Regions from separate parts of the Pilosibacter rotomagensis genome, predicted to be linked through region 1. Evidence: a T-box and tRNA genes for the amino acid it is inferred to sense, from the RefSeq annotation. Region 1 holds a T-box; the other holds one or more tRNA genes.
The links. A T-box is a leader RNA that pairs with one kind of tRNA and senses whether it is charged. The one in region 1 lies ahead of proS (proline--tRNA ligase), so its partner is inferred to be a tRNA-Pro.

Region 1 (7,755 bases):
TGCAGTTGACAAAATTAGATAGTTGTACCATCATCCAAATTGGTTGATGGTACAACTAAAAAGTACATATCTGCGGGTGGGACCGGAGACGGCTGCAACAGCAGGAGAAGCTCATAGAGCGCGTTTTGAACAGGCGGAAAGGTTTGACGGAAAGAATTCTGCCAGAAAGGAGATCATATATGGATCAGACGGAGAGAAAGATGACGAAGATCGCCCGTGAGGTCGGAAAATTTACGGTGCAGACGATGAAAGAAGAGGGGATCGGAACGGCGGAATTTGATTTTATCCATCTTGTCCGCCACAATCCGGGGATCACCCAGACGGAGGTCCGGGAAAAGTTAAAGATCGATAAGGGAGCCGCGGCAAGACGGGCGGCGAGTCTCGAGGCGAAAGGCTATCTGGAACGGAAGCCGAATCCGGCGGACGGCCGGAGTCAGCTGCTTTTTGCGACGAAGAAGGCGGAGGAGCTAAAAAATTCAAAGGCGGAGATCGAGACGATCTTTTATGAATGGCTTTTATCCGAACTTCCGGAGGACGAGAGGAACAGATTCTGCGAGACACTGGATAAGCTTTACTGGCGTTCGAAAAATGAGAGGCGTGCGGGGTTTGAAACGGTCTCTAAGCTCGTCGCAGAGCGGCAGAAAGAGGAATCCTGCGGCCGGTATACAGACCATCAGAAGGAACAAGCAGTGAAGCATGACAAAAGAGGAAACGATCATCATGAATAAAAAGAAACTTCATCCGGACCGGATCCTGGATTATTTCCGGGAGGAATGGAAGGTCCTGGCGCTGATCACGGTGTCTGGACTGATCTACAATCTGGGTCTCATGGCGGGACCATGGTTTGAAGGAAAAATGGCGGGCTGCCTGATGAGGATCCTGAGCGGGGCGGAGCGGCTCCCGGCAATGCTCCGGCTGGCGTCTGCTTACGTGATCGTGATCGGGCTGGTGCAGCTGGCCAGATACATCAAGCGGTTTTATGTGCGCCGGTTTGCCAACAATGTGAACAGGAGAATGAAGAGGATCCTCTACCGGACGCTGGTACATAAATCGCGTGTGGAGCTGGAGAAAGAGGGCGCGGGAAATGTCATCACGAAGGCGATCTCCGATGTGGACGACTGCGTGGAAGGCATGAGAAAGTTCACGACGGAGATCTTTGACACGGGCGTGGCGCTTCTCGGCTATATGGGAATGCTGTTTTACTACGACTGGAGACTTGCACTCTGTTCACTGATCTTTCCGCCGTTTTCCTATATTATCGCGGAGAAGATGAAACGGATCGTCCAGAGAACGGGGGCTGCTTACAAGGAACAGACCGGAAAACTCAATGCAGCGACACTGGACCGGATCACAAACGCGATCACATACCGGGTGTTCGGATGTGAGAAGGAGCGGGGAGAAGATTATGAGGTCCATCTGAAAGAGTATGAGCGTGCGGCAGTCAGGGCCAATATCTGGAACGCGGCCCTGCCGCCGGTCTACAAGGTGATCGCGATGGCGGGAACCGTGATGATCCTGTATTTTGGCTCTAAGAACATCCTTGGAAGCGGCTGGACGAGCTGGGATGTCGCAGCATTTACGACCTTCCTCGCGTGCTATACGAAGCTTTCCGGCAAGTCCTCGAAGGCGGCGAAACTCTTCAACGCGGTCCACAAGGCACAGGTGTCCTGGAAGCGGATCCATCCGTATATGGAGCGGGCTGCTCAGGCTGAGGAGGAGGATGAGATCGCAGAGCAGACTGAAAAATTCAGTGCAAAAACAGGCGAAAGTCATACGGAACACGGCGTCATTTCCGCAGATCATCTGACATTCAGCTATCCGGGCAGTGCGCCGATCTTTGAGGATCTTTCCTTCACCGCGAAACCTGGACAGATCATCGGAATCACGGGTCCGGTGGCGTGCGGAAAATCGACGCTCGGAAAGACATTTCTCTGCGAATATCCGTATGAAGGCCATCTGACATATGGCGGCAGAGAACTCTCCTCCTGTACGGAACAGGAGCGGAGCAGACTCATCGGATATCTCGGACATGATCCGGAACTTTTGGGCGACAGCATCAGAAATAATGTTCTTTTGGGAGATGACAGTGATGTCTGGACATGGCTGCGTGCTGTATGCTTTGATGAGGAGGTCCGGGAGATGGAGGACCGGGAAGATACGGTTGTCGGAAACAGCGGCGTCCGTCTCTCCGGCGGTCAGGCGGCGCGCCTTGCTCTGGCGAGAATGCTTTGCCATGGAAAGCCGGTGATGATCCTGGATGATCCGTTCTCGGCTCTGGACAGGAGCACGGAGAAACAGGTGTTTGAACATCTGAAGGAGCTCTCGAAGGACCGGATCGTATTCCTGATCTCCCACAGACTGTATCTGTTCCCGGAGTTCGACCAGGTGATCTGGATGGAACACGGGACGGGAACATGCAGCACGCATGAGAAGCTGATGGCAGAAAATAAACAGTATGCCGAGTTGTATCACGCGCAGGCTGCGGAGAAAGAGTCTGCGAATGATGCAGAAGAGATGCAGAAAAAGGAATGTGGAGCTGAAAACAAGGCGTCAGGAGAAATTCGGAAAAACAGGAGATCATCGTCTGATGGGAATGAAAACGGTGGGGAAAGGAGGAAAAAGCAATGAGTGGAAAGAAGAATATCAGTGCGGCATCGATCATCGGAAAAACGGTCACGCGGGAAAAATGGCTTTCCATCGGGATCGTTCTGACGGTGACGGGAGCGGTTGCCATTTCTCTGCTTCCGCCTCTTGTTCTCGGAAAAATCATTGACCGGATCGCCGGCGGAAATTTTTCGGGATTTTCCATGGCGGCGGAGTATTTTCTGCTGATCTTCCTGACCGGGGCGCTGGAGTCCCTGAGAGAGAGTTTCCTCACTGTCTTTGGTCAGAAGATGACGCATGCGTTCAGGAGCGAGCTCTCCGATAAGCTTGTCCGACTGAGTGCAGACACATTAAATAAGGAAGAACCGGGAGCTGTGGTTTCCAGATTTGTCGGCGATGTTGACACCGTGGAAGCGCTGTTTACCTCCGGGATCATCAGCATGTTCGCGGATGCATGCAGAGTCGTCAGCATTTTTGCGGTGATCTGGTTCCAGAACCGCGGACTCGCACTGCTCTTGATCATTCTGATCCCGGTGATCTTTGTGTTCACGAGGATCGTACAGAAGCGGATGCTCACGGCGCAGCTTGCAAACCGTGTGGCGGTGAGTCGTGTCACAAACCATGTTCCGGAGACGATCCGCTGTATCCGGACGATCCACACGCTGGGAAAAGAGACGTACATGGAGAAACGGTATGATGACTATATCGGGGAGAGTTATTCTGCAATCGAGAAGACAAACTTCTATGATGCAGTCTACTCACCGGTGATCCTGTTTCTCAACGCGGTCGCCGTTGCGGCCGTGATGCTGCTCGCCGCGTCCGGAAATGCGAAGGTCCTGGCTTTGTTCGGTATGTCCGTGGGAACGTCGGTTGCAGTCATCAATTATATTTCCCAGGTGTTCTCCCCGATCGAGAATCTCGGAATGGAGATCCAGACGATCCAGTCGGCGGTTGCCGGTGTATACAGGATCAATGAGTTCCTGGCGAAAACGGAGAGGGAGAACATGAAGGAGACCATGCCGGACCATGCCGGAAAATCGGAGCCGGGAAAGGAAAAGGACGGAGAGACTGATACCGGAGATAAGCGGAAGGAAAAGAAGAACACAGAGGGAGAAACGTGCATGGATCACGGGGGATCGAAAGAAGAACCCTGTGTAGAATTTAAGAATATTACTTTCGGCTACGATGACCATGTTGTTTTGAAAAATTTAAGTTTCGCAATTTACCCAGGCGAGCAGGTGACGCTGACGGGGCGCACCGGCGCTGGAAAGAGTACGATCTTTAAGCTGCTTTTGGGACTTTACCGGCCGAATTCCGGTGAGGCGCTGATCGAGGGCGAGGAGGCATACCGGATCCCGGACAGGGAGAAGCGGACGAAGTTTGGTTATGTGGAGCAGTCGTTCCACATGGTCCCGGGGACGGTGCGCGACCAGATTACGCTGTTTGATGCGGCGATCGGGGATGCGGAGGTTCAGGCAGCTGCAGAGCTTGTGGGGCTTCACGAGACGATCATGGGGCTGGATCAGGGATATGACACGTTATGTAAACCGGAAATCTTCTCTCAGGGACAGTGGCAGCTTTTGTCTATCGCAAGAGCAGTTGCCGGAGAACCGAGGATCCTGCTTCTCGATGAGATCACGGCGAATCTGGATGCAGATACGGAGGAGATGGTGCTCCGGGCGCTGAAGAGTGCGTCTGAGGGGCGGACGGTGATCTCAATCTCGCATCGGGTTTATCAGAGAGATGCGGGGGAGAGGATCAGGTATTTGGAGATTTAACAAGAATCAGCAAGAATTCTCCCACATCTAGGGAGTATGTCACTTTTCATTTACAAATTAAGGAAACGGGAATATAATAAGCCGAAGAAAAATACCGCTTTTTGTCAGGTTTGCATTCGGGAATCGTTGGTTCCGGAGGGGACTTTCCTGGCAGGGCGGTCTGGCGGGAGGTAAAAAATGTCAATTTTATTTGCAATTGTATTCCTTGTGTTGATCTTTAAATGTGTCGGTCTTGTCCTCGGAGTCTGCGGAAAGCTTCTTGGTGCGGTCCTCAGTCTGTTTGGATTTATCGTATCGATCGCGATCGGAGCTGTTGTGTTCGGACTTTCTACGGCGTTTGCGCTGGTGCTGTTATGCATCGCGGCAGTATGGCTTTTGATCAAGCTGATCTTTTAGAGTTTTGCTGAACCGGTAAAATCCGCGGCGGAGTCTTGACAAACGGGAGAAAATCCATTAAAATCCATCATATATGCATATCAGACAGGCATTGAAGAGGGAAAGTAGATGAAGGGCGGCATTCCAGAGAGAAAGCGGATGGTGAGAGCTTTTATGTGCGCGTTGTTGAACCGGCCTCGGAGCTTTGTGCGAGAGATGGAAAATGTCGTAATGGACAGCTAAGATCACGGAGATCGGGATTGCTGCGGAACGACTGCATCGTTAAGTACAGCGTAGATCCGGCGTTAACGGATATCAGAGGAGAGTTTCCGCGACAGGCGGAAGCTAATTTGGGTGGTAACGCCGGCTGTCGGTCCCTTGCGTGGGGAGCGGCAGCCTTTTTTGTTTCACAGGAAATTCCGATGGAACTTCCTGTGAAACAAAAAGGCACTGCGTGCCTAAGATGCGCACTCGCGCGAAGATGAAGGCTGTCGCAAGCGACCGCGCGAGACGCCTGAATGTGCCAGGACACATTCCTTTTTAACAGGAAATTCTCCGCATCTGAAACAGAGAGACATGCAGACAATGAATTTTTATATAAAGGAGAAAACAATGGCAAGAGACAAGAAACTTGTGGAATCCATCACTTCCATGGAAGACGATTTCGCGCAGTGGTACACAGACGTTGTAAAAAAGGCAGAATTATGTGATTATGCGAGCGTAAAGGGCTGCATGGTCATCAAACCGGACGGATATGCGATCTGGGAGAATATCCAGCATGAGCTTGATAAGCGCTTTAAAAAAGCAGGCGTAAAGAATGTTTACATGCCGTTATTCATTCCGGAGAGCTTACTTGATAAAGAGAAAGACCATGTCGAAGGTTTCGCACCGGAGGTAGCATGGGTGACTCAGGGAGGTCTTGAGCCGCTTCAGGAGCGTCTCTGTGTCCGCCCGACATCCGAGACTCTGTTCTGTGATTTCTACCAGAAAGACATCCACTCCTACCGTGATCTTCCGAAGGTTTACAACCAGTGGTGTTCCGTTGTGAGATGGGAGAAGACGACAAGACCGTTCCTTCGTTCCAGAGAGTTCTTATGGCAGGAGGGCCACACAGCTCATGCGACTGCTGAGGAAGCTCAGGAGAGAACGATCCAGATGTTAAATCTCTATGCTGACTTCTGTGAGGATTTCCTTGCGATCCCGGTTGTCCGCGGACAGAAGACAGACAAGGAGAAGTTCGCAGGTGCAGAGGCAACCTACACGATCGAGTCCTTAATGCATGACGGTAAGGCACTTCAGTCCGGAACCAGCCACAACTTCGGGGATGGTTTTGCGAAGGCATTCGGAATCCAGTATTCTGATAAAGATAACCAGTTAAAATATGTTCACCAGACATCCTGGGGTATGACAACCCGTATGATCGGTGCGATCATCATGGTACATGGTGACAACGAAGGTCTTGTACTTCCGCCGAACGTAGCTCCGACACAGGTTGTGATCGTTCCGATCCGCCAGCAGCAGGAGGGCGTTCTCGAGAAGGCAAGAGAAGTGGAAGAGGTTCTCTCCAACTTCCGCGTAAAAGTTGATGATTCCGACAAGAGCCCGGGCTGGAAGTTCTCTGAGTCCGAGATGAGAGGAATCCCGGTTCGTGTAGAACTCGGACCGAAGGATATCGAGGCAGGACAGGCAGTTCTTGTCCGCCGTGATACTCACGAGAAGATCACAGTTGCATTAAGCGAGATCGCAGAGAAGGTTGACGAGCTCTTAAAGACGATCCAGCACGATATGTACGAGCGTGCGAAAGCACATCGTGACGCGCATACTTACGATGCCCACAACATGGAAGAGATGAAGGACATCGCAGACAACAAGCCGGGCTTCATCCGTGCAATGTGGTGCGGCTGCCAGGAGTGTGAGGACAAGTTAAAAGAGCAGGTAGGCGTTACATCCAGATGTATGCCGTTCAAGCAGGAAAAGCTTGCTGATACCTGCGTATGCTGCGGCAAACCGGCAACCAAGATGGTTTACTGGGGCAAAGCATATTAATGAAACGATGGGATATCAAAGACCTGACGCTCGGGGGGCTGTTTACAGCCCTCATCGCCGTCGGGGCTTTTCTTAAGATCACGATCCCTGTCCAGCCGGTGCCGATGCATTTTACGCTGCAGTTTTTCTTTGTCCTGCTGGCGGCTCTGATCCTGGGATCAAAGCGGGCGTTTGCGAGTGTGATCACATATCTTGTGATCGGACTCTGCGGACTTCCAATCTTTGCGACGGGCGGCGGACCGGCGTATCTGTTAAAACCGACGTTCGGATTCCTGATCGGCTTTGCGGCGGCTGCTTTTGTGACCGGACGTGTATATGAGATCAGAAAGAGCACATCATTCTTCTGGCTGTTGTTTTCCGCGTTCTGGGGACTTCTCGCGGATTATGCCTGCGGAATGATCTATTTTTATGTGTGCAGCAATTTTGTCCTCGGCGTGAGTGTCGGCTGGAAGCTTGTGTTTATCAACTGTTTCCTCCTGACGGTCGGTGAGGATTTTATTTTATGTATTCTGGCGGCTGTGCTTGCAAAACGGCTGATCCCGATCCTAGGGAAGCTTGCAAAGTAAGAAGAAAATCCGGGTCGGTCTTTTGAGCAACGGTTCGGCAGGGCAGGCAGTGCAGACAGAACCTTGTGGAGTTTCGAAATGAAATTTCCGATAAAGAAAAAGGAGGTACCGGACCAGTGAGAATTGAGATGCCTTATGAGGCGGAATGGATCATTGACAATATACGAAGCCACGGATATGAGGCGTTTATCGTCGGCGGCTGTGTCCGGGACGCCGTTCTCGGAAGGATCCCGGGGGACTGGGATATCACAACCTCTGCAAAGCCGGAGCAGGTGAAGGAGATCTTCGGAAAGACGGTCGATACGGGCTTAAAGCACGGCACGGTGACGATCATCAAGCATGGAAAAGGCTATGAGGTGACGACATACCGGATCGATGGGGAATAT
Region 2 (7,755 bases), 350 kb from region 1:
GGACTGCTTCCAGAGAAGCTCCACATCGGTCCTCGTGTTGGTTCCCTGGTTGTTTAAGATGAAGGTGTGTCCGATATCGGAGTTGTGCTCAAAGGATACCCAGTTGGAGATGGAACGCTGGGAAGCCGCCGCGTGGAACCGGTCTGTATGTCCGATGATCCAGTTTGTCATGAAGCCGCCGTAGGAGCCGCCTGCGACACCGAGATGTTCCGGATCGATCATCGGGTACCGTTTCAGGACTTCATCCGTGAAATCCATCAGGTTCTGATAGTCCACAGTTCCGTAGATTCCGTTGATATTTCCAAAGTCCGTACCCCGTCCGTCAGATCCTCTCGGGTTGCAGAAGAACACAAAATATCCGCGGTTTGCCCACATCTGCATCTCATGATAGTAGACATCTGAATAAACGGTTCTAGGACCGCCGTGGATATTTAAGATTCCAGGATAGGACTTACCTTCCTCGAAACCTGCCGGTTTTAATACCCATCCGTGGATCTCGTACCCATCGCTGGCAGTGAATGTGAAGGATTCCGGAGTCTGGACGTCGTACTCGTCGGTGAGCCAGTCATTCATGTGGGTCACCTGCTCGCCGTCTACAAAAAGTTCCGCAATGTGGAGGCCGTGGAATTCCATGGAGGCGATGTGTCCGCCCGCAAGATCGAAGCTGTCGCAGGAGCTTCCTGCCGTCAGCGGCCCGGAGACAGTGCCGCCCTGCGAGATCTTATAGAGATGGGAAAAATCTTCCACGGTGGAGATATAGTAAAATTCCCCGTCCACAGCCTTAAACGTCTGTCCTGCGTCGAATCTGGAATCGGAGCCCACGGAGGAGCCGCCGATGGAAGATTCATAAGGATGGATCAGCTTCATGGATCCGTCCGCGAGATCCATATGGTAGAAGTCACAGTATTTCGTCGTATCCTTATAGGAGTCATCCGTTGCCGCAATGAGTGCAGTCTTTTCGTCTAAGAGGGAGACAACTCCGGTGCGCATGGAATCCGGCGCGATCAAGGCTTTTGTCTCTCCGGTGGAGAGGTTATAAAGATAAACGCCCGGACGGATTCCCATGACACTCTGTTTCCACGGATAGGCCTTGTAGAGCAGGAGGTTTCCAAGGACAGAATGCTGGGAGCAGTCAGTCCATTCGTCCGCCACGTAAGTGAGCTTATCGGATCCCATATCATAGACAGCGTAACGGTTTCTCTTCGCGTTCGTGTATCCCTGGCCATTGCCCCAGAACGGAAGCTCGTCGAAGACCTCGTAAGATTTCTTCCTTGTATCCTTGTAATTATCATGGCGGATCGTCAGGAGGTAACGCCCGTCCGGGAGAAGACGGATTCCTGTGACGGAAGCCGGAACCGATGCGCGGCATGAGGCCTCGCCGCCGGACGGAGAGATTTCATAAAAGAAAGAAGTGCCGTTTTCTTTTTCCTTTTTAAGGGCCGCAGTCCGGGCCGCAGTAAAGATCAGCGTATTTTCTGCTGTCCAGGACCAGATCTTCGCGTCACCGGCGCAGGTGACACGGGAGACAGTCTTATTCCCGAGATCATACAGGTACAGGTCAGACAGATAGCCATTGGTCTCCCGGTCCGGTACGGATACCGTGAAGGCGATCTTCGTTCCATCGGGTGAAAACTGCGGGTTGCTCAAAAAGCGGAACTTCAGGAATGTGTCGATCTCAATCTTCTTCATCGTCATGTCCTCCATAATTGATATTAGGAAATTCTGGGGAATTCCCTGTTACACGAAAAGGCACTAATGTGCCAATGATGTGTATTAGCGCGAAAATGCAGATCAGGTGCATCCATTCACAGAACCTGCTGGGTTGCCCCCGGCAGATCATAAGCCGGAAAGCACTGGATCGTTATGAAATGAGTATAAATACTCAGAGTGGAGTGTGTCAAGGAAAAGTGAAGCAGAAGCAGGGGTATCCGGAAAAAGCGCTTGCCATATCAGAAAAATGATGTTAAAATATTTTAGACTATGTATAATGCGCACAAAAAGATCCCTGGGACCGGTGCACGAGAGATAAAAAAGAGCGAGATGCGAAGAGAAAGGAAGATAAATCGATGTCAGGACATAATAAGTTTTCCAACATCAAACACAAGAAAGAGAAAAACGACGCAGCAAAGGGTAAGATCTTTACCGTAATCGGAAGAGAGATCGCTGTCGCAGTTAAAGAGGGCGGCGCTGATCCGGCTAACAACAGCAAACTGCGTGATGTGATTGCAAAAGCGAAAGCAAACAACATGCCGAACGATACCATCGACCGCGGTATCAAGAAAGCAGCCGGTGACTTAAACTCTGTAAACTACGAAAACTTAACATACGAGGGATACGGTCCGAGCGGTGTAGCGATCATCGTTGACACACTGACTGACAACAAGAACCGTACTGCAGCGAACGTAAGAAGCGCCTTCACAAAGGGCGGCGGAAACGTAGGCGCACAGGGAAGCGTTTCCTTCATGTTCGACCGCAAGGGCCAGATCGTGATCGACAAAGAAGAGTGTGATATGGATGCCGACGAGCTCATGATGGCAGCGCTTGATGCAGGCGCTGAGGATTTCTCCGAGGAAGAGGACAGCTACGAGGTTATCACAGATCCGGACAACTTCAGTGCAGTCCGCGAGGCTCTCGAGAAAGCCGGAATCCCGATGGTAGAGGCTGATATTACTATGATCCCGCAGAACTGGGTAGAACTTACCGACGAGGAAGCGATCAAGAAGATGCAGAGAATCCTTGATCTCCTTGACGAGGATGATGACGTACAGGCTGTATATCACAACTGGGATGAATAAAGAATCGTAATTGTGTATGTTGTGATCCCCTTTCACCAGAATTGTACTGATGAGAGGGGATTTCTTCATGTAACAGGAAATTCCGGGGAATTCCCTGTTACATAAAAATAAGCCGGCAGCCGGAAGGCACCGGACAGTCACATAAAACATAGAACTGCAGGAAAAGCGGAGAGCGTGGAACTCTCCGGAGGCAGGAGGGAGGAGTCTGTTATGACGGATATGAAGAAAAATATAAAAAGGACAGCAGTGCTTTCCGTGGTGCTGATCCTGGTGTTCGCGACAACCGTATTTGGCGCAGAGCAGACGGAAGAGTATGTGCCGGCGGTCTACGCGACGTTCTGGGCACTCGTTCCGCCGGTCGTGGCGATCGGGCTGGCACTTGTCACAAAAGAGGTGTACAGTTCTCTGTTCGTTGGTGTTCTCATGGGTGGAATCCTGTATTCCGGTTTCAGCTTTGAGGGAACGATCACCCATATCTTTGAGGACGGAATGATCAGCGTTCTCTCTGACAGCTACAATGTGGGAATTCTGATCTTCCTTGTGATCCTTGGAACGATGGTGTGCCTGATGAACCGGGCCGGCGGGTCGGCAGCATTCGGCCAGTTTGCGGCGGATCATATTAAGGGACGCGTGGGCGCGGAGCTTGCGACGATCCTGTTGGGCTGTCTGATCTTTATCGATGATTATTTTAACTGCCTGACTGTGGGAAGCGTGATGCGCCCTGTGACAGACAAATTTAAAGTCTCAAGAGCAAAACTCGCGTACCTGATCGATGCGACGGCAGCTCCGATCTGCATTATCGCACCGATCTCTTCCTGGGCGGCCGCGGTTACCGGATTTGTTGAGGGCGAGGACGGATTTTCTATCTTCGTGCGGGCGATCCCATACAACTTTTACGCGATCCTGACGATCGTGATGATGATCGGAATGGTACTCTTACGGACAGAATTCGGCTCTATGAAATTTCATGAGAAGAATGCGCTCAAGGGGGACCTTTATACCACGCCGGGACGTCCGTATGACACGGAGAAACAGCCGGAGGTCTCTGTCAGGGGAACTGTTCTGGATCTTCTGATCCCGATCATATCCCTGATCATCTGCTGCATGATCGGCATGCTCTATACGGGTGGATTTTTCTCGGGAGAGGATTTTGTGACAGCCTTCTCCCAGAGTGACGCGTCCCTGGGACTTACGATGGGAAGCTTTTTTGGACTTTTGATTACCATCGGTCTCTATCAGGTGCGCCGGGTCCTGAAATTCTCCGAGTGCATGGCATGTATCCCGGAAGGCTTTAAGTCCATGGTCCCGGCGATCATGATCCTGTCCTTCGCATGGACACTGAAGGCGATGACGGACAGCCTCGGCGCAGATGTCTATGTGGCGACTGTGGTTGCGTCCAGCGCCCGTTCCTTCTTAAATTTCCTTCCGGCGATCATCTTCGTTGTGGGCTGTTTCCTGGCATTTGCGACGGGAACATCCTGGGGAACTTTCGGAATCCTGATACCGATCGTTGTTGCGGTATTTGAGAACAGCAATCCGGATCTCATGATCATCTCCATCTCCGCCTGCATGGCAGGAGCTGTCTGCGGGGATCACTGTTCCCCGATCTCTGACACGACGATCATGGCGTCTGCCGGTGCCCAGTGTGAGCATGTAAACCATGTGACGACCCAGCTTCCGTATGCGATCGTGGCTGCGGTGGTATCCTTTATCTCCTACATCATCGCAGGCTTCGTCCAGTCCGCCTGGATCGCACTTCCGATCGCGATCGTGCTGATGGTGATCACGATGCTTGTGATCCGCGGGATAAACGGGGTGCTGAAAGAAGAATAGAGAAGAAAAACAAAAAGAGCAGAGGCTTTTCAGCCTCTGCTCTTATAAAAATCGGGGCAACAGGATTTGAACCTGCGACCTCTCGGCCCCCAGCCGAGCGCGCTACCAAGCTACGCCATACCCCGGAAGTAAATTCATTATATCAGAATCCAGGGAAAAATCAACAAAAAAATCATGGATCTTTCTGTGCCGTTGCAAAGCTGCACGGGAATTGATATAATGAAATACATGAAAACAGGAAGGAATCAGAAAAATATATGAAACCTACGATCCTTTTATACCATCTGCCGGAGGGCGAGAGACTGTTAAAGATCAAAAAAGCGCTGTTTCCACTTGGAATGAAGCTTCGCGCAGTGAAGAAGGAAGAGTATCTGGAACCGGTGGGATATCTCGCAGGAGTGAAGGAGATCACTTCCTGCGGCGAGATCTACGACGGAGAGGACTTTGAAAAAGAGATGATGGTGATGGCAGGTCTTACGTCCGGACAGGTGGACCGGGTGATCCTGGCGCTCAGAAAGGCAGGAGCCGGACGGATCGACTACAAGGCAGTGCTCACACCGACGAACCAGAACTGGAATGCGCTGAAATTGTATGAAGAGCTTGCGGGAGAGCACGCGCGGATGAATCAGTAAAAAGCATACCCGGACGGGAATTGGAAGAAACTGATGACAGATCGTGCCAGGGCGGAAAAACTGCAAATAGGCATGGGAAACAAAAATGGTTAAGAATGTCTGATCGGACCATAGAGTGGAGGAATCAGCCGATGAAAGATGAAAAAAAGCAGAAAAAAGAAGTCCTGAAAAAAGAGATGGAAAGACTTGGAAGCCTGCAGCGGGAATGTAAGGAGGAAAAGATCCCGGTCTATCTCCTGTTTGACGGGTATGATGGCGCCGGAAAGGGCGTTCAGATCGGGCGTCTCATGCAGGCGCTTGATCCGAGAGGATTTGACGTTTACACCGGAGACAAGGATACCGAGGAGGAGGCACTCCGCCCGTTCCTCTGGAGGTTTGCGGTCCATGCCCCGGCAGCGGGGCGGATCGCGATCTATGACACGAGCTGGTACCGGGGAGTCCAGGCGGACCGCTTTGAGGGGATCCTGAAGGAGAAACAGGTGGATGCAGCGTTTGAGGATATTCTTGCATTTGAACGCTGTCTCGTGGACGGCGGAACAGTCATCGTGAAGCTGTTCCTCGAAATATCGGAAAAAGAACAGGCAAAACGGTTTGAAAAACTCCTGGGATCAAAGGATACCGCATGGCGCGTGACAGAAAAAGAGCGTGAGAGGAACGCCCACTACGGAAAATACAAAAAGATCAGCGACGAGATGATCCGCCGGACCGATATGCCTTACGCACCCTGGTATGTGATCGATGCGAAGGATAAGACGGAAACGGCCCTTACAGTGATAAAGACGGTGGCGGATGTTCTGGAAAAGGCGCTTGAGAAAAAACGGGCAGGAAAAGAGCCGGAACTTTTTGAAGCTCCGCTCCCGCCGGACCGGTATGAAAAAGGGATTCTTGCGAAAGCGGATCTTACGAAGAGCCTCAAGGAGGCAGAGTACCGGAAAAAACTGGCAAAGCTCCAGAAACGCCTGGAGACGCTCCACGGGGAACTCTATCGTCTGCGGATCCCGGTGATACTGGGATTCGAGGGATGGGATGCGGCTGGAAAAGGCGGCGCGATCAAGCGTCTGACAAGCCACCTCGACCCGAGAGGTTACAAGGTCTGCCCGACGGCATCCCCGAATGACCTGGAAAAATCCCACCACTATCTCTGGAGATTCTGGAACAATGTGCCGAAGGCCGGACATATCGCGATCTTCGACCGGACCTGGTACGGAAGAGTCATGGTGGAGAGGATCGAGGGATTCTGCTCCGAGGCAGACTGGCATCATGCCTACCGGGAGATCAACGAGATGGAAACGCATTTCGTCAATTCCGGAGCACTTGTCCTGAAATTCTGGATCCAGATCGACAAAGATGAGCAGGAACGGCGCTTCAATGACAGGATGAAAAATCCGGAGAAACAGTGGAAGATCACGGACGAGGACTGGAGAAACCGGGAGAAGTGGGATTCCTATGTTCTTGCAGTGAATGAAATGCTGGAAAAGACCTCCACGAAGGACGCACCCTGGATCGTCGTGGAAGGAAATTCCAAATGGTATGCGAGGATCAAGGTCCTCGAGACTGTGGCGGACGCCATGGAGAAAAAGATAAAAGAAGTGGAAAAAGATAAGAAGAAATGAGTAAAGTTGTGATTATCGGCGGCGGGGCAGCGGGAATGGCTGCTGCCATCGGCGCCGCGGAGTGCGGACATGACGTCTCCGTCTATGAAAAAAATGAAAAGCTTGGAAAAAAGATCTATATTACAGGAAAAGGAAGATGCAACCTGACAAACGGCTGCGATACGGAGGACCTGTTCAGACACATGGTCTCCAACGGAAAATTCCTCTACAGTGCGATCTACGGGTTCACGAATTTCGATATCGTGGATCTCGTGGAGGCAAATGGCTGTCCGGTAAAGGAAGAGCGCGGCGCAAGGATGTTCCCGGTATCGGATCATGCATCCGATGTGACAGGGGCTCTGGAGCGGAAGATGAGATCCCTCGGCGTAAAGATCTTTCTGAATGAACCGGTAAAGGATATCGTGATCCGCGAGGAAAAGGCAGCCGGGATCATCCTGGAAAAATCAGGAAAGACCGTAGAGGCCGACGCGGTGGTGATCGCCACAGGCGGACTTTCCTACCCGTCTACAGGGTCTACCGGGGACGGATACCGGTTTGCAAAGGAGGCAGGCCATACGGTGACACCGCTGTCACCGGCGCTTGTCCCGTTCGTGTGCGCGGAGGACGATGTGAAAGAACTTCAGGGACTTTCCCTGAGAAACATCGAGGTGACGGTCTGGAACGGAAAGAAGCTTCTCTGGAAAGAATTCGGGGAAATGCTGTTTACCCATTTCGGCGTCAGCGGACCGGTCGTTTTAAGCGCCAGCAGCTATGCTGCGAAGATCATCAGAAAAACGCCTCTTAAGATGGAGATCGACCTGAAACCGGCGCTCTCGAGAGAGCAGCTGGACGCCAGGATCCTGCGGGATTTCGATGAGGCGAAGAATAAGCAGTTCAAGAACG

Region 2: it encodes a tRNA-Pro, which carries the amino acid that the T-box ahead of proS (proline--tRNA ligase) is inferred to sense. The anticodon was not compared.

What each region holds. Positions count from the first base shown of each region.
Region 1 is NZ_CM170323.1:1,109,679-1,117,433, forward strand. Features, by position in the region: gene ACI3EW_RS04905 (MarR family winged helix-turn-helix transcriptional regulator) at 180-728, shown strand; gene ACI3EW_RS04910 (ABC transporter ATP-binding protein) at 697-2,628, shown strand; gene ACI3EW_RS04915 (ABC transporter ATP-binding protein) at 2,625-4,382, shown strand; gene ACI3EW_RS04920 (hypothetical protein) at 4,560-4,778, shown strand; T-box leader at 4,861-5,139, shown strand; gene proS (proline--tRNA ligase) at 5,370-6,803, shown strand; gene ACI3EW_RS04930 (biotin transporter BioY) at 6,803-7,369, shown strand; gene ACI3EW_RS04935 (CCA tRNA nucleotidyltransferase) at 7,486-7,755, shown strand, end outside.
Region 2 is NZ_CM170323.1:1,463,121-1,470,875, forward strand. Features, by position in the region: gene ACI3EW_RS06525 (S9 family peptidase) at 1-1,689, opposite strand, end outside; gene ACI3EW_RS06530 (YebC/PmpR family DNA-binding transcriptional regulator) at 2,067-2,795, shown strand; gene ACI3EW_RS06535 (Na+/H+ antiporter NhaC family protein) at 3,006-4,628, shown strand; tRNA gene ACI3EW_RS06540 (tRNA-Pro) at 4,680-4,753, opposite strand; gene ACI3EW_RS06545 (DUF3783 domain-containing protein) at 4,886-5,260, shown strand; gene pap (polyphosphate:AMP phosphotransferase) at 5,392-6,873, shown strand; gene ACI3EW_RS06555 (BaiN/RdsA family NAD(P)/FAD-dependent oxidoreductase) at 6,870-7,755, shown strand, end outside.